Regions from separate parts of the Pulveribacter sp. genome, predicted to be linked through region 3. Evidence: predicted binding sites of a transcription regulator. Region 3 holds the regulator's gene; each other region holds the start of a gene.
What was found. The regulator HrcA, encoded in region 3, represses chaperone genes, less so after heat shock. The targets are predictions, from matches to a motif close to TTAGCACTCNNNNNNNNNGAGTGCTAA.
Positions count from the first base shown of each region.

Region 1 (3,274 bases), 210 kb from region 3:
TCACTACCGCGTACCAAGCGAGCTACCACGTGCTTGACCTCTTGGGTACAGCGCTTGTCGGCGACCAAGACAGCGTCGGGAGTTTCGACCACGATAAGGTTTTGCAGCCCCACCCCTGCCACCAGGCGGCTACTGGACATCAGCAGGGAGTCGCGACAGCCATGGTGCAACACCGATTCACCTACCAATGCGTTGCCTTGGGGATCGCGGTCACTCACGCTCCAGAACGCGTCCCATGCGCCAACGTCGGACCAGCCCGCCTGCAGGGGTACTACACGGGCCGCAATACCCCATTCTGGATGGGCCGGCAGTTTCTCCATAACGGCGTAGTCGATGGAGTCTGGCGGGCAATCGTTAAATGCTGCGGCATCCGGCCGGATGAAGTCCAGATCCTGCCGTGCCGCCTGCATGGCAGCCCGACAGGCCTGAAGAATGTCGTTCCGGGTGCGCCCCATGGCTTGAACCCAGGTGCTGGCGCGCAGCATGAAAATTCCGCTGTTCCACAGATAGGTACCTGACTCCAGATACTGCTGTGCCACTGCATGGCTAGGCTTTTCAGAAAACCCCTCAACCGCGAATATCTCTTGGCCATGCGCAGGGCGGTATTGGATATAGCCATAGCCAGTTTCGGGATATTGGGGCACCACGCCAAAAGTGACGATCTCTCCCAGGCACGCGACCTTATAGGCTGTCTGCACGGCTGCTTGAAAAGCGGGCAAATCTTCTATCACATGGTCTGCAGGCATGGCCAGCATCACGGGGTCTTCACCATTTGCAGTGGCAAACAGCGCAGCCAAGGTGAGTGCCGGCGCCGTATTGCGAGCAGAAGGCTCCAACAGAATGGCAGCATGGTGGATACCAGCTTCCATCAACTGCCCCGCTGCTAAGAACCGATGTTCTTCATTGCACACCAGCACAGGGGCTGGTGCCTGTGGAACAGAGGTCGACAGAGCCTGCAACCGTCGAGCCGTCTGCTGCAGCATGGTTCGGCTTCCGTTCAGCGCCAAGAATTGCTTAGGATGGTTCTTGCGCGACAGGGGCCACAGGCGGGTGCCAGAGCCGCCAGACAGAATGACAGGCAACAGCATTACGGTCGCTTCGTATGAGGGGCGAGTTCTTCGGCAGCCTCCTGGCGCAGGCTCTCAAGGTCTGCCTCCAACAATGCCAACCGCTGGTTCAGCCGCCGCACGTCACGCTCGATACGAGTGTTGACCATATCAGCGTGCAGCGCCTTGACCAGCAGCACGATGCTCGCCAATAGCAGTAGCAGTGCTGGCGGGTAGCTGAAACCCGTCCAGCGCGCCAACCGGTCGATCAGCCCAGGCCACGCTCCCAGCACAGCCGCGGCGCCTGCGACCACCACCCAGAACAGACCGTGCATCAAGTAGAGATGGTCGCGGCGGATGAGGTACAGGATCAGCACCGCCAGCCCGATGCCGAGCAGGGCCGTGGTCATTTGCAAGGAAGCCATCGGACGCTTGCGCTCCTCATAGACAAGCCAGACGCAAAGCTGTGCGTGTGCCGCGGGCGCATGGTTGCAGCGCAGCGCCGCTGGCCTGCAGCCGTGGCAAAGATGGAAATGGGTGTAGGGGGCGCGCAGGCCAGACGATCTGCGGCGCCGGGCGGATTGTACAAACGCGGCTTACGCGAGCATTTCGGGGCCAAGCCCTTGAAAAGGTCTCAGACACCCGTATCATTAGCACTCGAAGCAGACGAGTGCTAGCAGCACCGTAGGCTGACACCCCAAGCGCCCGCCCTCCACAGCGGGCGCACTGTTTGACCTCTACAGCAACCCTTTTTCTTCACAGGAGAGAGCCATGAACCTTCGCCCCCTGCACGATCGCGTGATCGTCAAGCGTATCGAGAGCGAAACCACCACCGCTTCGGGCATCGTGATCCCCGACAACGCTGCCGAGAAGCCCGATCAGGGTGAAGTGCTGGCCGTGGGCCCGGGCAAGCTGGACGAGGACGGCGACCGCATTGCCATGGGCGTCAAGGTCGGCGACCGCGTGCTGTTCGGCAAGTACAGCGGCCAGACCGTCAAGCTGCACGGCGAGGAGCTGCTGGTCATGAAGGAAGACGACCTGTTCGCAGTCGTTGAGAAGTAATTCTCCGCCACCTCGCAGACCTATCAATTTTCATAGCTGCCAGCGCTTGCCAGACAAGCGTTAGCAGCGGATTTGACGCATATTCTTGAGGAGCCAAACATGGCAGCAAAAGACGTAGTTTTCGGCGGCGAAGCCCGCGCCCGCATGGTTGAAGGCGTGAACATCCTGGCCAACGCGGTCAAGGTGACTCTGGGCCCCAAGGGCCGCAACGTGGTGCTGGAGCGCTCGTTCGGCGCCCCCACGGTGACCAAGGACGGCGTGTCCGTGGCCAAGGAAATCGAGCTCAAGGACAAGCTGCAGAACATGGGCGCCCAGCTCGTGAAGGAAGTGGCCTCCAAGACCAACGACATCGCCGGTGACGGCACCACCACCGCCACGGTGCTGGCCCAGTCCATCGTGCGCGAAGGCTCCAAGTACGTGGCCGCCGGCCTGAACCCGATGGATCTGAAGCGCGGCATCGACAAGGCCGTCGTCGCCCTGGTCGAGCAGCTGAAGAAGCAGTCCAAGGCCACCACCACCTCCAAGGAAATCGCCCAGGTGGGTTCGATCTCGGCCAACTCCGACGAGTCGGTGGGCAAGATCATTGCCGACGCCATGGACAAGGTCGGCAAGGAAGGCGTGATCACCGTCGAAGACGGCAAGAGCCTGGACAACGAGCTGGACGTCGTGGAAGGCATGCAGTTCGACCGCGGCTACCTGAGCCCCTACTTCATCAACAACCCCGAGAAGCAGGCCGCGATCCTGGACAACCCCTTCGTGCTGCTGTTCGACAAGAAGATCAGCAACATCCGTGACCTGCTGCCCACGCTGGAGCAGGTTGCCAAGGCCGGCCGTCCGCTGCTGATCATCGCCGAGGAAGTCGAGGGCGAAGCCCTGGCGACCCTGGTGGTGAACACCATCCGCGGCATCCTGAAGGTTGTGGCTGTCAAGGCTCCTGGCTTCGGCGACCGCCGCAAGGCCATGCTGGAAGACATCGCCATCCTGACGGGCGGTAAGGTGATCGCCGAGGAAGTGGGCCTGTCGCTGGAGAAGGTGACGCTGGCCGACCTGGGCCAGGCCAAGACCATCGAAGTGGGCAAGGAAAACACCATCATCATCGACGGTGCCGGCAACGCTGACGACATCCAGGCGCGCGTCAAGCAGATCCGCGTGCAGATCGAGGAAGC
Region 1 is NZ_DAMATK010000001.1:825,332-828,605, reverse strand. It holds gene RT282_RS03845 (mannose-1-phosphate guanylyltransferase/mannose-6-phosphate isomerase) at 1-1,088, opposite strand, end outside; gene RT282_RS03840 (DUF2304 domain-containing protein) at 1,088-1,471, opposite strand; gene groES (co-chaperone GroES) at 1,818-2,108, shown strand; gene groL (chaperonin GroEL) at 2,208-3,274, shown strand, end outside.
Region 1: groES (co-chaperone GroES) is a predicted target of HrcA. The motif match lies at 1,697-1,723, and genes of this name have one in related genera.

Region 2 (3,274 bases), on a different contig from region 3:
CCACGGGAGCCGTGAGCACCAGCGGCGATACGCCGATCAGCGACAGCGGCGCCAGGTCGCGCGCCGGGTCGTAGGGCACCTGCGGGTTGATCAGCTTGGCAATGGTCAGGTTGCCGTTGATGAACAGTCCGATGGTGTGGCCATCCGTCGCCTTGGCTACGGCGTCGGCGCCGATGTTGCCGCCCGCGCCGACCTTGTTCTCCACGATGACCGGCTGGCCCAGGGCCTGCGACAGCGGCTCGGCAAAGGTACGCGCCGTCAGGTCGGGCGAGGAGCCGGGCGGAAAGCCCACGACGATGCGCACCGTTTTAGCCGGCCAGCCAGGGGTGGCGGTGCCCTGGGCGATGCCCAAGGCAGGCGCGAGGGCGAGGGCGGCCAGGGCAAGCAGGCGGCGGCGAGCGGTCATGGGATGCATCTCCTGTAATGGTGCGGCACGCGGCGCAGCAGAGGCCGCGGGCATGAAAAAAGCGCGCCGCCCGGGAGGGCAGCGCGCCTTGGATTATCCGCCCGGCTGCAGCCGGGCGAGTGAGCGGGTGCGAAGGTCAGGCGTACTCGGCCAGCGCCTTGCGCATCTTCTTCATGGCTGCCACCTCGATTTGGCGGATGCGCTCGGCGCTCACGCCATACTCGGCGGCCAGCTGGTGCAGCGTCATGCCGCCCGAGCCGTCGTCGTTCACGTGCAGCCAGCGCTGCTCGACGATGCGGCGGCTGCGCGCGTCCAGGCTGTCCAGCGCCGTGGCGATGCCGTCGGTGGCCAGCTCGTCGCGCTGGCGCGACTCGATCATGGCCGTGGGCTCGTGCGCCGCGTCCGCCAGGTAGGCGATGGGGCCGAAGGCGTGCTCGCCATCGTCGCTGGGCGCAGGGTCCAGCAGCACGTCGCCGCCGGACAGGCGGGTCTCCATCTCGATCACGTCCTCGCGCTTGACGTTCAGCTGCTCGGCCATCAGGTCGATTTCCTGCTCGGACAGGGTGTCGCGGTGGGTGTCGGACGCGTCGGCCTTGAAACCCTGCTTCATGGAGCGCAGATTGAAGAACAGTTTGCGCTGCGCCTTGGTGGTGGCCACCTTGACCATGCGCCAGTTCTTCAGGATGTACTCGTGAATCTCGGCCTTGATCCAGTGCATGGCATAGCTGACCAGGCGCACGCCCTGGTCGGGGTCGAAGCGCTTGACGGCCTTCATCAGGCCCACATTGCCTTCCTGGATCAGGTCGCCGTGCGGCAAACCGTAGCCGAGGTACTGGCGCGAGATCGACACCACCAGCCGCAGGTGCGACAGCACCAGCCGGCCGGCCGCGTCCACGTCGCCGTCCTCCCGCAGCTGGCGCGCATAGCGCTGCTCCTCCTCCTGCGTCAGCAGGGGGATGCGGTTGGCGGCAGAGATGTAGGCGTCCAGATTCCCCAGCGGTGGCACCAGGGCCCAGGCGCTGACGGGCGCCAGCGAGGTCGCGGAAGGGGCAGTCTGGAGGGTCATGACAGATGTCCTTTCATGTAACTTGAATCTCATATTAGCACTCAGTTAGAGAGAGTGCTAAGGCCATAAGTTCCTGCAATGGCGTAGGAGGGAAGAGCATCTTGACGCTGTTGTCGATTTCCGCTGAGTTTTGTACTTTTTTCATTGAGTTTTGTACTTCTGACGCATGTTGTGGCACCGCTAACTCTATGAATTTCAATAGGTTTTCTCTCAGATGCTCAGTTTTATGAGCAGAGCTTTGCTTGAATTTTGAGCAAAATTCAAGAATGCTCCTAGGCATCGCTGGCTGCTTTGGCTCTGGGGGCTTCGTAGGCCGGGCTAGCCCACTACGTTGACGCTAGTCCGGACGGACTGCTTGTCGGGCAACTCGGGTTCATATGGTTGCCATTGGTGCACTTCTGCACCTTGCGATTACGAACCTCAACATGTCATGGTTGCGATCTGCGTGGTCACCGCGCCAAAAAGACTAACCACGTGTCCACGTGGCCCTGCGTCGCGAGCAGCTTGCTCATGACCGTGACTGCTCACAGATGAGACGGCCAGTTACTGCGGCCAAATGCGCGCGTTACAGGAACAGTCGTGAGGGGCTGCTCACGACCTGTTACATCCACTGAGCCTGACGCCTCGGACTGCCGCTGTGCAGCGATTGCAGTCGCTCGCGTGTGAGCGCCGAGTTCACGGGCTTGGCGCAATTGCGGTCATTGAGCCACCGCGCCCCATAGATGGAAAAATGCCAGCGAGGGGCCAAAAAACTCCCGTCGTCCGCAGGTGACTCTTTTGTGACGCAGCGGCCCAACACGCAGAGCGGTGCGCTTTGCGTCCGAGATTTTGTCGGCAGAGCCGATCCTTGAGCGAACGAAATTCGGAGGTGCGAACGCAGCGGAGCTGCTGTCGAGGTGACCCAGCGTGTACACCTCGCTTTCGCTATACCTGCTTAGCATCGCGTCTGAACGTCAACGACCCCGAAGGCACGGGTCCACAAATGAACAGCGCCGGGCAATTGGGGCAGCTGAAAGCTGAAGGCTTGGCTTGGAATGCACCTGCTCGAATGGTTCGCAGGTGTGACTCCATGTTCCTTCGCCGCGTGTCCATTTCCTTGGACTTGAGAGCGAGCGCAGTCGAACTCCTGTCAGCCAAGTAGACCAGTTCGACCGTCGCGCCCGGGAAAGCCTCACCGGCAGCTGCCAGAAATGCGGCCGCGCTGATGGACTTGGCGTCTTCACCGCGGCTGTGGCCGGTCGAGACCCGGCGCAGCGTGATCCTGCCGTCCGCTGCAACAAGCACGTCGTCCGGCGTCACCACAATCTCTTCCCCAGCATAGCTGACGTGCAATGCCTGCGGCTCTCGCGCCTCATAGCCCCTGCGCGTCGACGCGAAGTACTCGATCATGGCGACGGCGAACTGCGTGTAGTGCTCGAAGTACCCATGTTCACCGAGGCCTTCTTCCGTCAGGGCCTGGCAGACGTCCTCTCGCAGATGGGTACCGGTGGAGGTGAGTTCGCCCTTCACGACCTTCTTGAACAACTTCCGGACACATTCATGCATCTGCATGAAGGCCGTGACGGCGCGCTTCCCGCCGGTCTGCAGGATGTGCGTGTAGAAGAATCGCCGCGGGCAGCGTATGAACAATTCGACCTGGTGCACATCGAACCGCAGCGGTCCCTCGACTTGAAGCGGTACAGTGGCGTCTTCAGGCGCGTCAGGAAGTTGCCGCTCTGGCGTGATCGGACGCCGAACAAGCCCTTCACCCAAGCGGCCCAGGTACTCCGATTCCTTGCGTGCGTTCCCGCTCTTGTTCGCCG
Region 2 is NZ_DAMATK010000004.1:231,535-234,808, forward strand. It holds gene RT282_RS13615 (Bug family tripartite tricarboxylate transporter substrate binding protein) at 1-415, opposite strand, end outside; gene rpoH (RNA polymerase sigma factor RpoH) at 543-1,472, opposite strand; gene RT282_RS13625 (3'-5' exonuclease) at 2,397-3,274, opposite strand, start outside.
Region 2: rpoH (RNA polymerase sigma factor RpoH) is a predicted target of HrcA. The motif match lies at 1,507-1,533, and genes of this name have one in related genera.

Region 3 (3,274 bases):
GGCGGGCCATCGGCGTCGAACTCGGCGCTGATGTCGGTGCGCTGCGCGCCCTCGCGGATCACGCCGGTGTCCGCGCGCGCGCCCAGCAGCAGCTGCAGTGCGTCGATCAGGATGGATTTGCCCGCGCCCGTCTCGCCGGTCAGGACGGTGAAGCCAGCCTGCAGGTCCAGCTCCAGCGAGCGCACGATCACGAAGTCCGAGAGCGCGATACGCCTCAGGGCCATGGTCAGGAACCTCCCTCGTTCCAGCGGAGCTTCTTGCGCAAGGTGGCAAAGTAGCTCCAGCCGCGCGGATGCAGAAAACACACGCGGTGCGCCGAGCGGCGCACCAGGATGCGGTCGCCGTGCTGCAGCGAGGCCAGCGACTGCATGTCGAAATTGGCGCTGATGTCGCGCCCGCCCACCACCTCGATCGCCACCTCGCTGGCGTCGGACAGCACGATGGGCCGGTTGGACAACATGTGCGGCGCAATCGGCACCAGCACCCAGCCGGGAATGGACGGGTGCAGCATGGGCCCGCCCGCAGACAGCGCATAGGCCGTGGAGCCGGTGGGCGAGGCGACGATCAGACCGTCTGCCCGCTGGTTGGCGACGAAGACGCCATCCACCTCGATGCGCAGCTCTACCATGCCCGATGTGGAGCCGCGGTTGACCACCACGTCGTTGAGCGCCAGCGCCTGGAACACGCATTCGCCGCCCCGCATCACGCAGGCCTGCATGAGCGGGCGCACGTCTTCCTCGTATTCGCCGTGCAGGATGGGCGTGAGGGCGTCCTGGTAGCTGTCCAGCGGCACGTCGGTGATGAAGCCCAGCCGTCCCTGGTTGATGCCCACCAGCGGCGTGCCGTAGCTGGCCAGGTGCCGGCCCACGCCCAGCATGGTGCCGTCGCCACCCACCACCAGACACAGGTCGCACTGGCGGCCAATACCTTCCACGTCCAGCGTGGGGTAGCGAGCGCCCAGGTCCAGCAGAGCGGCGGTTTCGGCCTCCAGCGCCAGCTCGCAGCCCTGGGCAAGGACGAACTGCGCAATGCCGTCGATGACCTCGCGCGAACCCTCGGCAGCCGTTGCGGCTGGGGGGCGCTGGTATTTGCCGATGACTGCGACGCGGCGGAAGATGGGCATCATTGGGTGGAAATTACATCACTAAAATGACGTGATGCTGGATGACCGTGCCAAGGTGCTGCTCAAGGCGCTGGTAGAGCGCTACATCTCCGAAGGCCAGCCCGTCGGTTCGCGCACGCTGTCGCGCGCTTCGGGGCTGGACCTGTCGCCGGCCACCATCCGCAACGTGATGGCCGACCTGGAGGAGCTGGGCCTGATCGTCAGCCCCCACACCTCTGCCGGGCGCATTCCCACCGCCAAGGGCTACCGCCTGTTCGTGGACACCATGCTCACGGTGCAAAAGGGCGAGCTGCCGGCGCTGCAGCTGATGCCCGAGCAGCCGCAGAAGGTGATCGCCAACGCTGCGCACCTGCTGTCCAACCTGTCGCAGTTCGTCGGCGTGGTCATGGCGCCGCGGCGCGCGTCGGTGTTTCGCCACATCGAATTCTTGCGCCTGTCCGAGCGGCGCCTGCTGGTCATCATCGTCTCGCCCGACGGGGACGTGCAAAACCGCGTCATCTTCACCGAGGTGGACTACACCCAGTCGCAGCTGGTGGAGGCCGCCAACTTCCTGAACTCCAACTACGCCGGCCTGGCCATGGAGCAGGTGCGCGAGCGCCTGAAGGGCGAGGTCGAGCAGCTGCGCGGCGAGATCGCCGACCTGATGCAGGCAGCGGTGAGCGCCGGTACCGAGGCCATGAGCGAGTCGCGCGAAGAGGTGGTGATCTCCGGCGAGCGCAATTTGCTGTCGGTGAGCGACTTCTCCAGCGACATGGGCCACCTGCGCCGCGCCTTCGACCTGTTCGAGCAAAAGACCCAGATCCTGCGCCTGCTGGACATCTCCAGCCGCGCCGAGGGCGTGCGCATCTTCATCGGCGGTGAAAGCCAGGTGGTGCCGTTCGAGGAGCTGTCGGTGGTCAGCGCGCCCTACGAGGTGGACGGCCAGGTGGTGGGCACGCTGGGCGTGATCGGCCCCACGCGCATGGCCTACGACCGCATGATCCAGATCGTGGACATCACCTCCAAGCTGGTCTCCAACGCCCTGAGCCACCGCAAGTGAGCCCCTTACAATAGCGCCCGCCGTGAACGGCGCCTCCGGGGCGTTAGCTCAGTTGGTCAGAGCAGGGGACTCATAATCCCTTGGTCGCTGGTTCGAGCCCAGCACGCCCTACCAAGCCGGACAGAAAGAGCCCGCCATCGAACCACAGATGGCGGGCTTTTGCTTTTTTCTGCCGCCAATCCGGCCTCCTTGCTAACCCTATTTACCCGGATGGGGTGCATGCCAGAATGCCGCGCATGCACGCCAGCACAGCCCAGGCCGCCTACGCGACGCACTCCGGCGGCGCGCCGGGGAGCATGGCGGCGCCGACCAGCATGACGGTGGCGCTGTACCGGGCGGCGCTGGGGCCGGTGGGCTCCGCGGAGCACTACCTCGCCGCCTTCGCGCGCATGGATGCCACCGAGCGTGTGCTGCCCGGCTGGAACAGCGCCGCAGCTTTCTGCACGCTGGGCTGGATGGTCTTCCGGCGGCTGTGGGGCGCGCTGCTGGCCTATCTGGCCGGGCTGCTGGTGCTGGCCCTGCTGCTGGGCGCCCTGGCGGCGGGCGGGCGGGCGCTGCCGGCGCCGGTGCTGGCGGGGCTGATGCTGGCTTTGGCGCTGCTGGCCTTTGCCGTGCCTGGGTTGTACGGCGACGCGCTGGTGCACCGGCAGGTACAGCGGAACATTGCCGCCGCCGTCGAGGCTGCGCCGACCATGTTGGAGGCCATGGGCCTGCTGGAGCGGCGCGCGGCCAGCCGGGCGCGCCTGGCCGCCGTGGCGACTGGCGGCGCGGCCCTGGCACTGCTGGCGACGGCGGTTGCCACGCTCTACCTGCTGGGACCGCAGCGCGAGCAGGCGCTGCGCCAAACATCGACCCCGCCGCCCGTAGCCTTGCCGAAGGCCGAACCGCGAGCCGCGCCTTCAGCCGCTGTCGATGCGCCGGCTGCGGAGAAACCGGTGGCTGAAGAGGCGGCTGCCGCAGAGCCGGCGCTTGCCGCCGCACCTCTAGAGGGCGCACCGCAGGCCGATGCACTGGCAACCATGGCTCCCGCGACCGCCGTTGAACCGGTTGCAGCACCCACAACGGCCGAGCAGCCGACCCAAGCAACCGCGAACAAGCCCGCTCCCGAGCCG
Region 3 is NZ_DAMATK010000001.1:1,030,705-1,033,978, forward strand. It holds gene recN (DNA repair protein RecN) at 1-224, opposite strand, end outside; gene RT282_RS04810 (NAD kinase) at 227-1,126, opposite strand; gene hrcA (heat-inducible transcriptional repressor HrcA) at 1,158-2,162, shown strand; tRNA gene RT282_RS04820 (tRNA-Ile) at 2,200-2,276, shown strand; gene RT282_RS04825 (SPOR domain-containing protein) at 2,399-3,274, shown strand, end outside.